DNA from 3 places in the Kitasatospora sp. NPDC101155 genome. Region 2 is predicted to be linked to each of the others. Evidence: predicted binding sites of a transcription regulator. Region 2 holds the regulator's gene; each other region holds the start of a gene.
What was found. Region 2 encodes HrcA, which represses chaperone genes, less so after heat shock. Its sites were predicted from a motif close to TTNGCACTCNGNNNNNCNGAGTGCNAA; they were not measured.

Region 1 (5,126 bases), on a different contig from region 2:
GTGTCCAGAACCGGGGTGAAAACCGGCAGGATACTGCATCGCGGGGAAGAATCTGAGTAACTTGGGAATGTTGTCCGGATTCTGTTCGTTGGATCGTTACGTGTGAGGCCTGTAGGGGCCCGCACTTCTTGCCCTCACGGGCAGGCAGGCAGACCTCGGCAACACCAGTCAAAGGGAGCAAGCATGGCCACCCGTGCCGTCGTTCGCGACAGGGCCGACCGGAGTCGCGCGGCCCGCCCGACCAACCTTGAGGCCGACCGCGACCTGGTCGGCATGTACCTCGACGAGATCGCCAGGACGCCCCTGCTCGATGCCGCCGAGGAGGTCGAGCTCTCGCTGCGGATCGAGGCCGGCGTGTACGCCCAGCACCTGCTGGACGAGGACGGACTTCCGGACGGTGTCACGCGCGAGGAGCTGGAGGCGATAGCCGAGGACGCGGAGCGCGCCAAGGACGTGTTCATCCGCTCCAACCTCCGCCTGGTGGTCGCGGTCGCCCGCCGCTACCCGCGCAGCGGCCTCCCCCTGCTGGACCTCATCCAGGAGGGCAACGCAGGCCTGGTGCGCGCCGTCGAGAAGTTCGACTACGCCAAGGGTTTCAAGTTCTCCACCTATGCCACCTGGTGGATCCGGCAGGCGATCACCCGCTCCATCGCCGACCAGTCCCGCACCATCCGGCTGCCCGTGCACCTCGTCGAGGAGCTCGGCCGGATCCGGCGGGTGCAGCGCGAGAAGTCGAAGGAGCTGGGCCGCGAGCCCGAGCCGGCCGAGATCGCGGCCGAGCTGGACACCACCGAGGCCCGGATCAAGGACGTGCTGGACTGGGCGCGCGACCCGGTCAGCCTCAACATGTCGGTCGACGACGAGGGCGAGACCCAGTTCGGTGACCTGGTCGAGGACACCGGGGCGACGTCCCCCGAGGACGCCGTGATGGTCATGCTCCGCCGCGAGGAGCTGGACGGTCTGATCGGGCGGCTGGACGACCGCACGGCCTCGATCATCCGCTCCCGCTACGGCATGGAGGACGGCCGCGAGCGCACCCTGACCGAGGTGGGCAAGCAGCACGGCCTCACCCGCGAGCGGATCCGCCAGATCGAGAAGCACGCGCTCGCCGAGCTGAAGAAGATCGCCGACCACGCGGGCTTCGAGGCCGCCTGAGGAGCCGCCTGACGAACGAGCCCACGGCCGAGCCCGTCTCGGCCGGGGGCAACCGAGCCTGTCTGCCCCCGGGCCCTGGTGCGGAGCGCTCCGCACCAGGGCCCGCGGCGTGCCACGGGGCTCTTAGGCTGGAGGGACAGGACGGCCCGGGTGATCAGGGGAGTGGACAGAGTGAGCGAGCAGGAACAGAGCGGGCAGGAGCGGGACGAGCAGCCGACGACCCGGCGGGCGGCCGCGGCCAAGGCCCGGCTGGTCTTCCGGGACCCGTTGGACCAGCAGTCCCGGGACGACACCGACGCCGGCTGGGGCGAGCGCCCCGGGGCGGGGGAGAGCGGTGGGCGGGGGCTGGACTGGTACCTGAGCCAGCGTCCGCCACACCACGGGGACTAGCGCGCCGCGACCAGCGCGTCGCGGATCTCGGTCAGCAGCTGGACCTCCTTGGCCTCGGCCTCCGCCGCCGCCTCGACGGCGGACTTGCGCTTGGCCGCCATCCTGTTCATCGGCACGATCAGGACGAAGTAGACGACGGCCGCAGTGATCAGGAACTGCAGGGCGGCGCTGAGCACCGTCCCCCACAGGATGAGGATTCCGGATGTGGCCTCACCGGTGGCGCTCACCTCGCAGGGCCCCTTGAGGCAGGAACTGTAGGACCCCAGGTCCTTCGTCCCGAACACGCCGACGATCGGATTGATCACGCCCTTGACGAAGGCGTTGACGATGTTGGTGAAAGCCGCGCCGATGACCACGGCGACGGCGAGTTCGACGACATTTCCACGCAGCAGGAATTCCTTGAAGCCTTTCATGCCGCCTCGAACGACGAAGTCGTTCCGGGGTTACGGGTGATCCCCCGCCGGCCCGGATTGACAACCCGTACGGCCCACCGCGCCCCCTGAGGGCGGCGACAGCCCGGCCCGCGTGGGCCCGAGCGCCAGCGCCGCCGCCACCGCGAGCAGCACCAGCGCGGGCACCCCGGCCCGCCGCCGGACGGCCCGGCGCCAGCGGTGCCACCCGCCGCAGCCGCGCCGGATCGGGGGGAAGCTCGGCACCTCCCGCCGGGGCGGCACGGTGGGCGCGGGCAGTGGGACGGACAGGCTCATGGTCGTCATCGACATGACCTCCGGTCTCGATCGGTCGGTCTCTGGTGACCCACACGATGCACGCCCCGGGCGCTACCGGAAAGCCTTATCCCCCAGCCTGTGGATAACCCGCCCCTGTGGATAACTTCGTACACTCGCGCGAGTGAGGCCGACCTCCGCAGGCTGACGAAAGCCCGTGCCGGACGGCGAACAGGGCAAGCGGAAAGGCCCGCCGCCCCGCGTGAAGCGGGGCCGACGGGCCTTTCGCGAAGCTTCCGAGCAGTCGCCCGACGCCGATCCGGCGTCGAGCGCCGGGGTCAGCTCGCGGCCGGAGCCGGGCTGCTGGACGAGCTCGACGAACTGGACGAGCTGGACGAGGACGACGAGCTCGAACCTGCCGAGGACGTCGAGGACGACGACGTCGAGGAGCCGGAGGACGAACCGGCGCCCACCGAGCTGCTGGAGGACGAGCGGCTGTCGGTCCGGTAGAAGCCCGAGCCCTTGAACACGACGCCCACGGCCGAGAAGACCTTGCGGAGCCGTCCCTGGCAGTCGGGGCACGTGGTCAGCGCCTCGTCGGTGAACTTCTGCACCGCCTCCAGGCCGTTGCCGCACTCGGTGCACTGGTACTGGTACGTGGGCACTTGTCTTCCTCCTGGCACTCTCGCCTGATGAGTGCTAACGATGGTCAATGATGCGGCATTCCGCTGGATCAGTCCAGCGACTCCGGTGTGAGATGAGCCGGTACCCGGTCGCCGCCGACCCCCCGTTCAGCCCTTGGCCGCACCGACCAGCTGCGGCGCGCCGTCACGCTCGGCGGACCCGGCCACCACGCGGCTGGCCCTGCCCGGCACCGCCAGCAGGTGCCGCATCGACACCAGCGCGAGCAGCCCCAGACCGGCGCCGACGACCGGCACCAGGAAGCCGACCGAGGGCCCGTGCCCGTCGATCAGCTTGCCGGCGGCCATCGAGCCGACCGCCAGACCCAGCCCGATCGCGCCGGTCAGCCAGGTGAAGGCCTCCGTCTTGGCGCCGTCCGCGACCAGCGTCTCGACCAGGGTGTAGCCGCTGATCAGGGTCGGGGCGATGGCCAGACCGCAGACCAGCCCGGCGACCGTCAGGGCGACCAGGTTGGGCATCGCCCACAGCACCGAGCAGCCCAGCACCAGCAGCGTGTAGCTCATGGCCATCCGCTGCTGGACTGGCCGCCGCCAGGCCACCACGCCGTACAGCACACCGGCCAGCATCGAGCCGCCCGCGAAGATCCCGTACACCGTGCCGCCGGCGTCGTGCTGCCCGACGGAGTCGGCGAAGGCGTTCACCGACACCTGCATGCCGCCGAACACCGCGCCGACCCCGAGGAAGGTCCCGACCAGCAGCCGGACGCCGGGCGAGGCGAGCGCGGAGGCGCGCCGCACACCGGGCTGCGGGATGATCCGGGCGGGGGCGGTGCGCCGCTGGGCGGCGAAGGCGAGGCCGCCGACCAGGGTCAGCGAGGCCTCGGCGATCAGCGCGGTCGCCGGGCTGGCGAAGGCGGCGATGTTGGCGGCCAGGATCGGGCCGATCACGAAGGTGAACTCGTCCGTCACGGACTCGAAGGCGAACGCGGTGCTCACCTTGGCCGCGGCGGTCGGGGAGGCGCCCTCGGCGGTGAACTCGGACACCCAGCGGGCCCGGACCATCGCGCCGATCTGCGGCACGCTCGCCCCGGCGGGGACGGCGGCCAGGTACAGGCTCCAGGCCGGCGCGTGGCCGAGCGCCAGCGCGATCAGCAGGCTGACGGAGGCCGCGTGCACCAGCACCGTCGGGACCAGCACCGCGGCCTGGCCGTAGCGGTCGGCCAGTCGCCCGGTCTGCGGCCCGATCAGGGCCTGGGCGACGGCGGCGACGGCGGTGACCGTACCGGCGGTGCCGTACGAGCCGTGGGTCTTGGTGACGAGCAGCAGGATGCCCATGCTGAGCATCGCGTAGGGCAGTCGCGCGACCAGGGCGGGGGACAGGAACGTCCAGGCGCCGGGCGTGCGCAGCAGCTCTCCGTACCCGACCCGGGCGGGCGCCTCGGCGGCGGTGGTGTCCATGGTGTCGGTCGCGGTGTCCGGAGTGTTGTCCGCGGCGATGTCGACCGTTCGGCGGGCCGTCACGGTCGGTCCTTCCTGCTGCCTGGTAGCGCGGCAGGGCATGGGGTGGCCCCGACGGCGCCGAGAGTCGTCCTCTCGCGCGTCGACCGGGGTAGATACCGGGTCGGCCGGGCCTGGTGGGCCGGGGCCTAACCGCGGCCGCCGAGCGGTCGCGCCAACTCTGCGTCAGGCAGATGCTGGGGGTGGTCTAGCGGTAGTTAAACGGCGTGGTCGCACCAGCATACAGTTACGCGCGTAGATTCCGCCAGGTCACCGTCTCGCCGGGCCACCCCATCCCGCCGGGCCACCCCATCCCGCCGGGCCACTCGATCCCGCCGGGCCACCCCCGGCGGCGGCCGGGGCTCAGCGCCCGTTCAGCCAGTCCGCCAGCTTGCCGCCCTTGTCGACCGCCCGCAGCCGCCGCTCTGCGGCCTCGCTGACCTCGTCCGTGGTGACCACCAGCAGCTCGTCCCCGCCGCGCAGCACCGTCGCCTTGTCCGGCACGAAGGAGCTGCCCTCGCGCACGACCAGGGTGACCGCCGCCCCCTTGGGCAGCCGCAGCTCGCCGACCTCCACACCGGACATCTGCGAGGTCGGCGAGAGCGTGATCGACAGCAGGTGTCCGTGCAGCTTCTCCAGCGGCGCGGACTCGATGTCGAGGTCCTGGCCCATCGCGCCCTCGCCGATCCGCAGCCGCTTGGCCATCCAGGGCAGCGTCGGACCCTGGAGCAGGGTGAAGACGACGACCAGGATGAAGACGATGTTGAACACGTCCTGG
Region 2 (5,126 bases):
CGCCCGCAGAGGTGCTCAGGGAGTCCGTCACCCGGCCAGCGTAGGCAGGTACGGGTACGAGCCGCTCCGTTTTCGGCAAGTCCCCGAGGGCGTGCGGGGGTTACGACCAGCGGCCGGTGCGCCCCAGCAGCAGCGCCCCGGCGGCCACCCCTGCGGTGGAGGTGCGCAGCACCGACGGGCCCAGCCGGTACGGCTTCGCGCCCGCCTCGGCGAAGGCGGCCAGCTCCTCCGGGGAGACCCCGCCCTCCGGGCCGACCACCAGCACGATGTCCCCCGCCCCGGGCAGCGCGGCGTGCGCCAGCGGCTCGGCACCCTCCTCGTGCAGCACGGCGGCGAAGGCGGCCTGCGCCAGCAGCGGGGCCAGCTGCCGGGTGGTCATCGGCTCGCGCACCTCGGGGAAGCGCAGCCGGCGGGACTGCTTGCCCGCCTCCCGGGCGGTGGCCCGCCACTTGGCGAGCGCCTTGGCTCCGCGTTCGCCCTTCCACTGGGTGATGCAGCGCGAGGCCGCCCAGGGGACCACCACGTCCACGCCGACCTCGGTCATGGTCTCCACGGCCAGCTCGCCGCGGTCGCCCTTGGGCAGCGCCTGGACGACGACGATCCGCGGCGCCGGCTCCGGCTCCCGGCGCACGGCGGTCACCGTGACGTCGATCGCGTCCTTGCCGAACACCTCGGCGACCGTCCCGTCCACCCCGAGCCCCAGCCCGTCCGCCAGGGTCACCGCCTCACCGGCCGCCAGCCGCTTCACCGCGGCCGCGTGCCGCCCCTCCGCCCCGTCCAGGCGCACCAGCGCCCCGGGCGCGGCGGCGGCGATCCGCTCGGTGTCGACGACGAAGACGGGCGCGGTCATGAGAGGGAACCTCCAGGAATGGAACGGAAACGCGAAAGGGGTGCCGGGGAACTGCCCCCGGCACCCCTTCCCGGACGACTACCGGCCGTTGAAGGCGTCCTTCAGGCGCGAGAACAGGCCCTGCTGGCCCGGCGCGAACTGGCCGGACGGGCGCTCCTCGCCGCGCAGTATGGCGAGCCGGCGCAGCAGCTCCTCCTGCTCGGGGTCGAGCTTGGTGGGCGTCTGCACCTCGACGTGCACTATCAGGTCGCCCCGGCCGCCCCCGCGCAGGTGGGTGATGCCCCGACCGTGCAGCGGGATCGACTGGCCGGACTGGGTGCCGGGCCGGATGTCGACCTCCTCCAGCCCGTCCAGGGTCTGCAGCGGCACCTGGGTGCCGAGCGAGGCCGCCGTCATCGGGATGGTGACGGTGCAGTGCAGGTCGTCCCCGCGCCGTTGGAAGACGCTGTGGGTGGTCTCGGCGATCTCGACGTACAGGTCGCCGGCCGGGCCGCCACCGGGGCCGACCTCGCCCTCGCCGGCCAGCTGGATCCGGGTGCCGTTGTCGACACCGGCCGGGATCTTGACGGTCAGGGTGCGGCGGGCGCGGACCCGGCCGTCGCCGGCGCACTCGGGGCACGGGGTCGGCACGACGGTGCCGAAGCCCTGGCACTGCGGGCAGGGGCGGGAGGTCATGACCTGCCCCAGGAAGGAGCGGGTGACCTGGGAGACCTCGCCCTTGCCGCGGCACATGTCGCAGGTCTGCGCGGAGGTGCCGGGGGCCGCGCCCTCGCCGCTGCAGGTGGTGCAGGTGACGGCGGTGTCGACCTGGAGTTCCTTGGTGGTGCCGAAGGCGGCCTCCTCCAGGGTGATCTCCAGCCGGATCATGGCGTCCTGGCCGCGGCGGGTGCGCGAGCGCGGGCCGCGCTGGCCGGCCGCGGCGCCGAAGAAGGCGTCCATGATGTCGGAGAAGCCGAAGCCCGCCGCGCCGGCGCCGAAGCCGCCCGCGCCGCCGCCGCCCGGTGAGAGCGGATCGCCGCCGAGGTCGTAGACCTGGCGCTTCTGCGGATCGGAGAGCACCTCGTAAGCGGCGTTGATCTCCTTGAACCGCTCCTGCGTCTTCGGGTCCGGGTTGACGTCCGGGTGCAGTTCGCGTGCCAGGCGCCGGAACGCCTTCTTGATCTCGTCCTGCCCCGCATCCCGTCGGACGCCGAGTACCGCGTAGTAGTCCGTGGCCACCAAATGCTCCGCTTGTTCCGCCTGTAGTAGTGCGACTGGACACCGCCGTCAGAATTCTGACGGCGGTTGCTTGCTACGACTCAGCCAGGATCTGACCCACGTACCGTGCCACCGCCCGCACCGCCCCCATTGTGCCCGGGTAGTCCATCCGGGTCGGACCGATCACACCGAGTTTGGCCACGCTCTCGTCGCCCGAACCGTAGCCGACCGACACCACCGAGGTGGAATTCAGCCCTTCGTACGCAATCTCCCGCCCGATCCGGACCGTCATCCCGGCGTCCCCGGTCTCACCCAGGAGGCGGAGCAGGACGACCTGCTCCTCCAGGGCCTCCAGCACCGGCTGGATGGTGAGCGGGAAGTCGTGGCCGAAACGCGTCAGGTTGGCCGTGCCGGCCAGCATGATGCGCTCCTCGTTCTGCTCGGCCAGCGCCTCGAACAGGGTCGCCAGGACCGTACTGACCGTCGGCCGGTCGATCTGCTCGAACGTGGCCGGCAGCTCTTCCAGCAGCCCCGGGACGTCCGGCAGCCGCTGGCCGGCGGCCCGGACGTTGATCCGCGCCCGCAGGTCCGCCAGGACCGTCTCGCCGACCGTGCCCGGGCAGTCGACCATCCGCTGCTCGACCCGGCCGGTGTTGGTGATCAGGACCAGCATCACCTTCGCCGGGGCCAGCGCCACCAGCTCGATGTGCCGGACGGTGGAGCGGGTCAGCGAGGGGTACTGCACCACGGCGACCTGCCGGGTCAGCTGGGCGAGCAGCCGCACCGTGCGGGCGACCACGTCGTCCAGGTCGACGGCGCCGTCCAGGAAGTGCCGGATCGCCCGGCGCTCCGGGGCGCTCATCGGCTTGATCTCGGCGAGCTTGTCGACGAACAGCCGGTAGCCCTTGTCGGTGGGGATGCGCCCGGCGCTGGTGTGCGGCTGGTGGATGTAGCCCTCCTCCTCCAGCGCCGCCATGTCGTTGCGCACGGTCGCCGGGGAGACTCCGAGGTTGTGGCGCTCCACGAGGGCCTTGGAGCCGACCGGCTCCTCGGTGCCCACGTAGTCCTGGACGATGGCACGCAGAACGGCGAGCTTGCGGTCGTCCAGCTGGCGGACCTCACCGGCCATGGGCACGCACCTCCGTCTTCGCACGTTGTCCGTCTGTGATGCTGCGGGCCGCTCCGGGAGGACCCCGGCCCTGGCACTCTGCGCACACGAGTGCCAAAACCGTACCTGCCAGTGTAAGGCCCGGGTCCTGTCCCAGGAACGGCCCGGCCGGAGTGATCCTGCCCGCAGTCCCGGGGCACGGCCCCTTCCGCCGCAACTCGCGGCGCGGGGGTGGTGCCGTGGGGCCGTCCGGGTGGCAGCATCGAAAGCGACGGCGAACGGAGGAGCAAGAGATGTCGAGCTCGGGCCAGCACACCCGTTTCGCGCCCGATCGCGGCCTGACCAGCCGCATGGTCGCGACGATGTTCGTGATCGGGCTGCTGTACGTCGGTTTCACGGGCCTGCTGATCGCGCTGCTGCGCGGGGCCTGGCCGCTGATCGTGCTGATCTCCGGCGGGCTGTTCGTGGCCCAGTTCTGGTTCAGCGACAAGATCACCGAACGGGCGATGGGCGCCCGCGAGGTGACCGAGGAGCAGTACCCCCAGCTGCACGGCACCATCGACCGGCTCTGCGCCCTGGCCGACATGCCCAAGCCCCGTGTGGCGGTCGCCGACAACGACATGCCGAACGCCTTCGCCACCGGCCGCAACCCGCAGAACGCCGTGGTCTGCGTCACCACCGGCCTGCTGCGCCGGCTCGAACCCGAGGAGCTGGAAGGCGTCCTGGCGCACGAGCTGTCGCACGTCGCCCACCGGGACGTCGCGGTGATGACCATCGCCGGCTTCCTCGGCGTGCTCGCCGGGGCGATGACCCGGATCGCCGTGTACGGCGGGTTCATGGGCGGCGGGCGCAACAACAACGACCAGAACACGGCCATCGCGGCGCTGGTCATCCCCCTGGTGTCCATGGTCGTCTACGCGATCAGCTTCCTGCTCACCCGGCTGCTCTCCCGCTACCGCGAGCTGGCCGCCGACCGGGCCGCCGCCCAGCTCACCGGCCGGCCCAGCGCCCTGGCCTCGGCCCTGACCAAGGTGACCGGGCAGATCGCGGCCATCCCCACCGAGGACCTGCGCAAGTCGCAGCCATACAACGCCTTCTACTTCGCCCCCGCGCTGAGCGCCCGGGAGACTGCCTCCCAGCTGCTCTCCACCCACCCGACGCTGGAGAAGCGGCTGGCGCAGCTGGCGAAGATCTCCGAGCAGCTCGGCCGCTGATTCCCGTTGAGGAAAGGACCACCGTGGGATTCCTGGACGCCCTGTTCGGCCGCAGCAAGCCCGTCAAACCCGACCTCGACCAGCTGTTCGGCGTGCCGTCCGCCGCGCTCACCCTGGAGGCCGGGGCCGGGTTCCTTCCCACCGGGCTCGGCTCGGTCTGCTTCGCGGCCGTCGAGGGCGCGGCCTTCGTCCAGGTGGAGCAGCAGGTCCGGGCGCTGCTGGACGCCGACACCGAGCGCGGCGGCGTACCGGTGGAGGCCTCCAAGGACGGCTACGGCTACTCCTGGCTGCTCGCCCGGCACCAGCCCGAGGAGCTGCCGGAGCTGGTGAACGACCTGCACGCGGTCAACAGCGAACTGGAGGCGAACGGCTTCGGTCCGCAGCTGCTCTGCTCGCTGGTCTGCTTCCGCAACGGCGAGGGGCAGTCGCTGGCCCTGGTCTACCTCTACAAGCGCGGCACCTTCTACCCGGTGTGCAAACAGCGTGGGCAGGAGAAGCGGAACAACGCCCTGGAGATCGAGATCTCCAACATGCTCAAGAACGATCTTCGTATCGAGCCTGACCTGTCCCGCTGGTTTCCCCTCTGGGGTGCTCCGGGCATGGAGGAGTGAACTCACCTGGCGGCCCGGCAGGCCGTCCGCTACAGCAGTCCGATGAGGAACCGGAGCGCCAGCCCGCACCCGAGCAGCAGGAAACCGCTCAGCAGGAGCAGCCCCAGGGCCCAGGCCAGATCGGTCAGCCGGTGCCTGGCCGTTCG
Region 3 (5,126 bases), on a different contig from region 2:
CCAGCGCCGTACGAACGCCGGCCGGACGAACACCAACAGTCGAATCACTCATGCAAAGGCCCCCCTGACCTTCGGACGGACAACGGCGACGGAGAGCCGGCGCTCCGCCTCGGTGGCCACGGCCCGCAGCCGCTCGGCCTCGGTGGCCAGCGCGCCCCGACCGGCGTCGGTCAGCGCGTAGGTGCGCCGGGCACGGCCGTCCACGACCTCCTCGGCGGCGACCTCGATCAGGCCCTGGCCCAGCAGCCGGTCGAGCGCGCCGTAGAGCGTGCCGGTACGCATCTTGACCCGGCCGTCCGAGATCGCGGCGATTTCCTGGATGAGCGCGTAGCCGTGCCTCGGGGCGTCGGCCAGCGCGGTGAGCAGAAGCAGCGTCGGCTCCTGCATGGAGCGTTCTGTCATGCGTCTATATATATCGTTGACCGGCATATACCGTCCACCCGAACCAGCCGACAGAATGGGCCGCATGCCCACCGCGACCGAGGATCTGCTCCCCGCCTGGACCGCCCTGCTGCACCACTGCGGCGCCACCGACGACCCCGAACCGTACGGACGGGAGCTGCTGCGCCGCTGGTCGGAGCCACAGCGCCGCTACCACACCCCCGAGCACCTGCGCGCGGTCCTACGGCACGTCGACGAGCTCGCCGGGCACGCCGCCGACCCGGACGCCGTCCGGCTCGCCGCCTGGTTCCACGACGCCGTCTACCGGCCCGACCGCACCGAGAACGAGGAGCGCAGCGCCGCCCTGGCCGTCCGCGCGCTGACCGCCGCCGGCCTGCCCGCCGGGCGGGTCGCCGAGGTCGAACGGCTCGTCCTGCTCACCGTCACCCACGACCCCGCCCCGGGCGACCGCGACGGCGAGGTGCTCTGCGACGCGGACCTCGCCGTCCTCGGCGGCTCCCCCGAGGCGTACGCGGCGTACGCGGCCGCCGTCCGGGCGGAGTACGACTTCGTCCCGGAGCCGGACTTCCGCGCGGGCCGGGCCGCCGTGCTGCGCCAACTCCTCGCGCTCCCGGCGCTCTACCGCACCCCCGCCGCCCGCGAGCGCTTCACCGCGGCCGCCCGCACCAACCTGACGGCCGAGCTCAAGCAGCTGGAGAACTAGACCAGCTCCCCCACCGGCGCCACCACCGAGCCGTGCTTGCCGCACACCCAGTGCGGCTCCGGCCCCAACTCCGGCTCCACGCTCAGCGCGTGCGGGTCCCCGTCGGCCGCGCAGTCGGTGCACAGCGGCCACCGCCCGTACGCCTCCAGCAGCGCGTCCTGGACGTCCTGGGCGACCAGCCCGAGCACGTACTCGGTGCCGTCCGACCACTGCTCCAGCCACCAGCGGCGGTGCGTGACGGCCTGCTCCACCAGCGAGACGACGGCGGCGTCCGCCACGTCCCGCGCGGTGAGGTCGGCCAGGATCAGTGCCCGCGCGTTGTGCAGGGCGGTCTCGATGTCAGCCATCCGTCCATTCTCCGTCGATACGCGAAAACGCCGCGTGGGCGACCCCCCGAAGGGAGCCGCCCACGCGGACGAGGAATCAACCGATCCGATCGAAGCGATCAGGATCAGAAGTCCATGTCACCGCCCGGCATGCCGCCGCCGGCGGCCGCGGCGGCCTTCTCCGGCTTGTCGGCGATGACGGCCTCGGTGGTGAGGAACAGCGCCGCGATGGAGGCGGCGTTCTGCAGCGCGGAGCGGGTGACCTTGGCCGGGTCGATGATGCCCGCGGCGACCAGGTCGACGTACTCGTTGGTGGCGGCGTTCAGGCCGTGACCGGCGGGGAGGTTGCGCACCTTCTCCACCACGACGCCACCCTCCAGGCCGGCGTTGGTCGCGATCTGCTTGATCGGGGCCTCCAGCGCGACCTTGACGATGTTGGCACCGGTGGCCTCGTCGCCGTCCAGCTCCAGCTTGTCGAAGGCGACACCGGCCTGCAGCAGGGCGACGCCACCACCGGCGACGATGCCCTCCTCGACGGCGGCCTTGGCGTTGCGGACGGCGTCCTCGATGCGGTGCTTGCGCTCCTTGAGCTCCACCTCGGTGGCCGCGCCGGCCTTGATGACGGCCACGCCGCCGGCCAGCTTGGCGAGGCGCTCCTGGAGCTTCTCGCGGTCGTAGTCCGAGTCGCTGTTCTCGATCTCGGCGCGGATCTGGTTCACGCGACCGGCGACCTGCTCGCTGTCGCCGCCACCGTCGACGATGGTGGTCTCGTCCTTGGTGATGACCACCTTGCGGGCGGTGCCCAGCAGGTCGATGCCGGCGTTCTCCAGCTTGAGGCCGACCTCCTCGGAGATCACGGTGCCACCGGTGAGGATGGCGATGTCGCCGAGCATGGCCTTGCGGCGGTCGCCGAAGCCCGGGGCCTTGACGGCGACGGACTTGAAGGTGCCGCGGATCTTGTTCACGACCAGGGTCGACAGGGCCTCGCCCTCGACGTCCTCGGCGATGATGACGAGCGGCTTGCCGCTCTGCATGACCTTCTCCAGCAGCGGGAGCAGGTCCTTGACCGAGCCGATCTTGGAGTTGGCGATGAGGATGTACGGGTCCTCGAAGGTCGCCTCCATGCGCTCCAGGTCGGTGGCGAAGTAGGCGGAGATGTAGCCCTTGTCGAAGCGCATGCCCTCGGTGAGCTCGAGCTCCAGACCGAAGGTGTTGCTCTCCTCGACGGTGATGACGCCTTCCTTGCCGACCTTGTCCATGGCCTCGGCGATGAGCTCGCCGATCTGGGTGTCAGCGGCGGAGATGGAGGCGGTGGAGGCGATCTGCTCCTTGGTCTCCACGTCCTTGGCCTGGGCCAGCAGCTGGTCCGAGACGGCGGCGACGGCCTTCTCGATGCCGCGCTTCAGGGCCATCGGGTTGGCGCCGGCGGCGACGTTGCGCAGACCCTCGCGAACCAGGGCCTGGGCCAGCACGGTGGCGGTGGTGGTGCCGTCACCCGCGACGTCGTCCGTCTTCTTGGCGACCTCCTTGACGAGCTCCGCACCGATCTTCTCGTACGGGTCCTCGAGCTCGATCTCCTTGGCGATGGAGACACCGTCGTTGGTGATCGTGGGGGCGCCCCACTTCTTCTCCAGCACGACGTTGCGACCCTTGGGGCCGAGCGTGACCTTCACTGCGTCGGCGAGCTGGTTCATGCCACGCTCAAGGCCGCGGCGAGCTTCCTCATCAAAGGCGATGATCTTGGCCATCAGAAGTGGTCCTCCGGGACACGGTCGACTGCTCGGACCAAGGGGTGCCCGCGACGGACGGCCCTGGTGCGCGGAGGTCCATTCCCCTACCGCTCCCGGGGGCCTCACCGACCCGGTCCGCTGTCACTCTCACACTGTGAGTGCTAACGCCAATGATTAGCACTCCGGGTGGTCGAGTGCAAGCCCAATCGGCCACCCGCGAGCCGCCGTCGAGCCCCGTCCGCGAGCGCGGACCGGGGCGCGGACGGAAAGGCGAACGGGCCCGCACGACGCGTGTCGTGCGGGCCCGTCGAGAAGCAGGAGGTCCACCAGCGGTGGGCCGCGCCGAGCTCCTGGAGTCGGAAGGGGTCAGACCGCCGCGCGAACCATGTCCGCCTGCGGGCCCTTCTGTCCCTGAGAGATCTCGAACTCGACCCGCTGGCCCTCCTCGAGGGTGCGGTAGCCGTCCATCTGGATCGCGCTGTAGTGGACGAAGACGTCCGCACCACCGTCGACCGCGATGAAGCCGTAGCCCTTCTCCGCGTTGAACCACTTGACGGTGCCCTGAGCCATTCCGAACTCCCCTAGTGCTGTGCTGGCCCTTCACGCGCCCGCAGGTCGCGGGCCCGGGTCTGGTTGAAGGCCGGCCCGGGGAACCCCCCCTGAGCGCAGCCGTGCACGCCGCAATCCTCCGCACAGAAAGCCGAACGGCTTCCGATGGGCGGTCGATTACGCCGACCGCCGCTGAATGTATCCGGACCGACGCCCTCTGCAACAGGGCCAGCCGCCAGGAATTCCATAGCCCCGTCAAGAGACAAGGGCGAACAAACCAGGGTGAAATCGGCATTTCATGCCGGACATAGCGGACGAATTACCCAAACCCTCGCAGGAATTCTGACATCCGCCTGACATGTTTCACGGCCGGGACGCGAGCCGGTCTCAGTGACCGGACGACCTCCGGCCAAGCAGCGCGCAAGCCGGAAGGGAAGCCCCGTTCCCAGCAGAGCCACACTCTACTCCGACTTGACCCGGAAATATTCCCGCCGAAATGCCAGCGGCCGCCCGCACATACGGAGAGTCGAATTCCGTACGTACGGGCGGCCGGGAAGCGGGATGCGACGGCTCAGCAGCCGCCGGCCACCGCCGGGATGATCGAGACGTTCGCGCCGTCCTTGATCTCGGTCGCCAGGCCCTCGGCGAACCGCACGTCGTCGTCGTTCACGTACACGTTGACGAAGCGGCGCAGCTTCCCGGTGTCGTCCAGGATCCGGGCGGAAATGCCCGCGTGGTTCTGCTCCAGGTCGGCGATGACCTCGGCCAGGCTGGCCCCCTCGGCGGTCACCTCGGCCGCGCCGCCGGTGTAGGTGCGCAGGATGGTGGGGATGCGGACTTTGGCGCTCATGGCTCTCCTAGCGGGGGTGGGGGTGGTTCAGGTGGACGCGAGACCGGCGGAGCGGAAGGACTCCAGCGTCGGGCGGATGACGGCGGTCATCCCGGCGTCGGAGACGGCGTCCAGCGTCTTCAGGCCGTCGCCGGTGTTGATCGCGACGGTCTCCTTGGCCGGGTCCAGCTGACCGGTCTCGACCAGCTTCTTCAGCACGCCGACGGTCACCCCGCCCGCGGTCTCCGCGAAGATCCCCTCGGTCCGGGCCAGCAGCCGGATCGCCGCCACGACCTCTTCGTCCGTGACGTCCTCGACCGCCCCGCCGGTCCGACGGGCGATGTCCAGCACGTACGGGCCGTCCGCCGGGTTGCCGATCGCCAGCGACTTGGCGATGGTGTCCGGCTTGACCGGCTTGATCACGTCCCGGCCCGCCTTGAACGCGGCCGACACCGGCGAGCAGCCCTCGGCCTGGGCGCCGAAGATCCGGTACGGCCGGTCCTCCACCAGGCCGAGCTTGATCAGCTCCTGCAGCCCCTTGTCGATCTTCGTCAGCTGCGAGCCCGAGGCGATCGGGATGACGATCT

Region 1: a site for HrcA is predicted at 2,887-2,913, ahead of ACIRYZ_RS15580 (FmdB family zinc ribbon protein). Genes of this name have one in related genera too.
Region 3: a site for HrcA is predicted at 3,336-3,362, ahead of groL (chaperonin GroEL). Genes of this name have one in related genera too.

What each region holds. Positions count from the first base shown of each region.
Region 1 is NZ_JBIWPN010000009.1:23,859-28,984, reverse strand. Features, by position in the region: gene ACIRYZ_RS15600 (sigma-70 family RNA polymerase sigma factor) at 184-1,155, shown strand; gene ACIRYZ_RS15595 (hypothetical protein) at 1,327-1,545, shown strand; gene mscL (large conductance mechanosensitive channel protein MscL) at 1,542-1,958, opposite strand; gene ACIRYZ_RS15585 (hypothetical protein) at 1,989-2,261, opposite strand; gene ACIRYZ_RS15580 (FmdB family zinc ribbon protein) at 2,549-2,875, opposite strand; gene ACIRYZ_RS15575 (MFS transporter) at 3,002-4,309, opposite strand; gene ACIRYZ_RS15570 (potassium/proton antiporter) at 4,712-5,126, opposite strand, start outside.
Region 2 is NZ_JBIWPN010000013.1:56,055-61,180, reverse strand. Features, by position in the region: gene ACIRYZ_RS20925 (S41 family peptidase) at 1-31, opposite strand, end outside; gene ACIRYZ_RS20920 (16S rRNA (uracil(1498)-N(3))-methyltransferase) at 101-850, opposite strand; gene dnaJ (molecular chaperone DnaJ) at 929-2,068, opposite strand; gene hrcA (heat-inducible transcriptional repressor HrcA) at 2,142-3,176, opposite strand; gene htpX (zinc metalloprotease HtpX) at 3,449-4,369, shown strand; gene ACIRYZ_RS20900 (hypothetical protein) at 4,393-4,980, shown strand; gene ACIRYZ_RS20895 (hypothetical protein) at 5,010-5,126, opposite strand, start outside.
Region 3 is NZ_JBIWPN010000009.1:227,291-232,416, forward strand. Features, by position in the region: gene ACIRYZ_RS16540 (hypothetical protein) at 1-52, opposite strand, end outside; gene ACIRYZ_RS16545 (PadR family transcriptional regulator) at 49-402, opposite strand; gene ACIRYZ_RS16550 (hypothetical protein) at 467-1,105, shown strand; gene ACIRYZ_RS16555 (hypothetical protein) at 1,102-1,452, opposite strand; gene groL (chaperonin GroEL) at 1,557-3,179, opposite strand; gene ACIRYZ_RS16565 (cold-shock protein) at 3,528-3,731, opposite strand; gene ACIRYZ_RS16570 (MoaD/ThiS family protein) at 4,282-4,560, opposite strand; gene thrC (threonine synthase) at 4,588-5,126, opposite strand, start outside.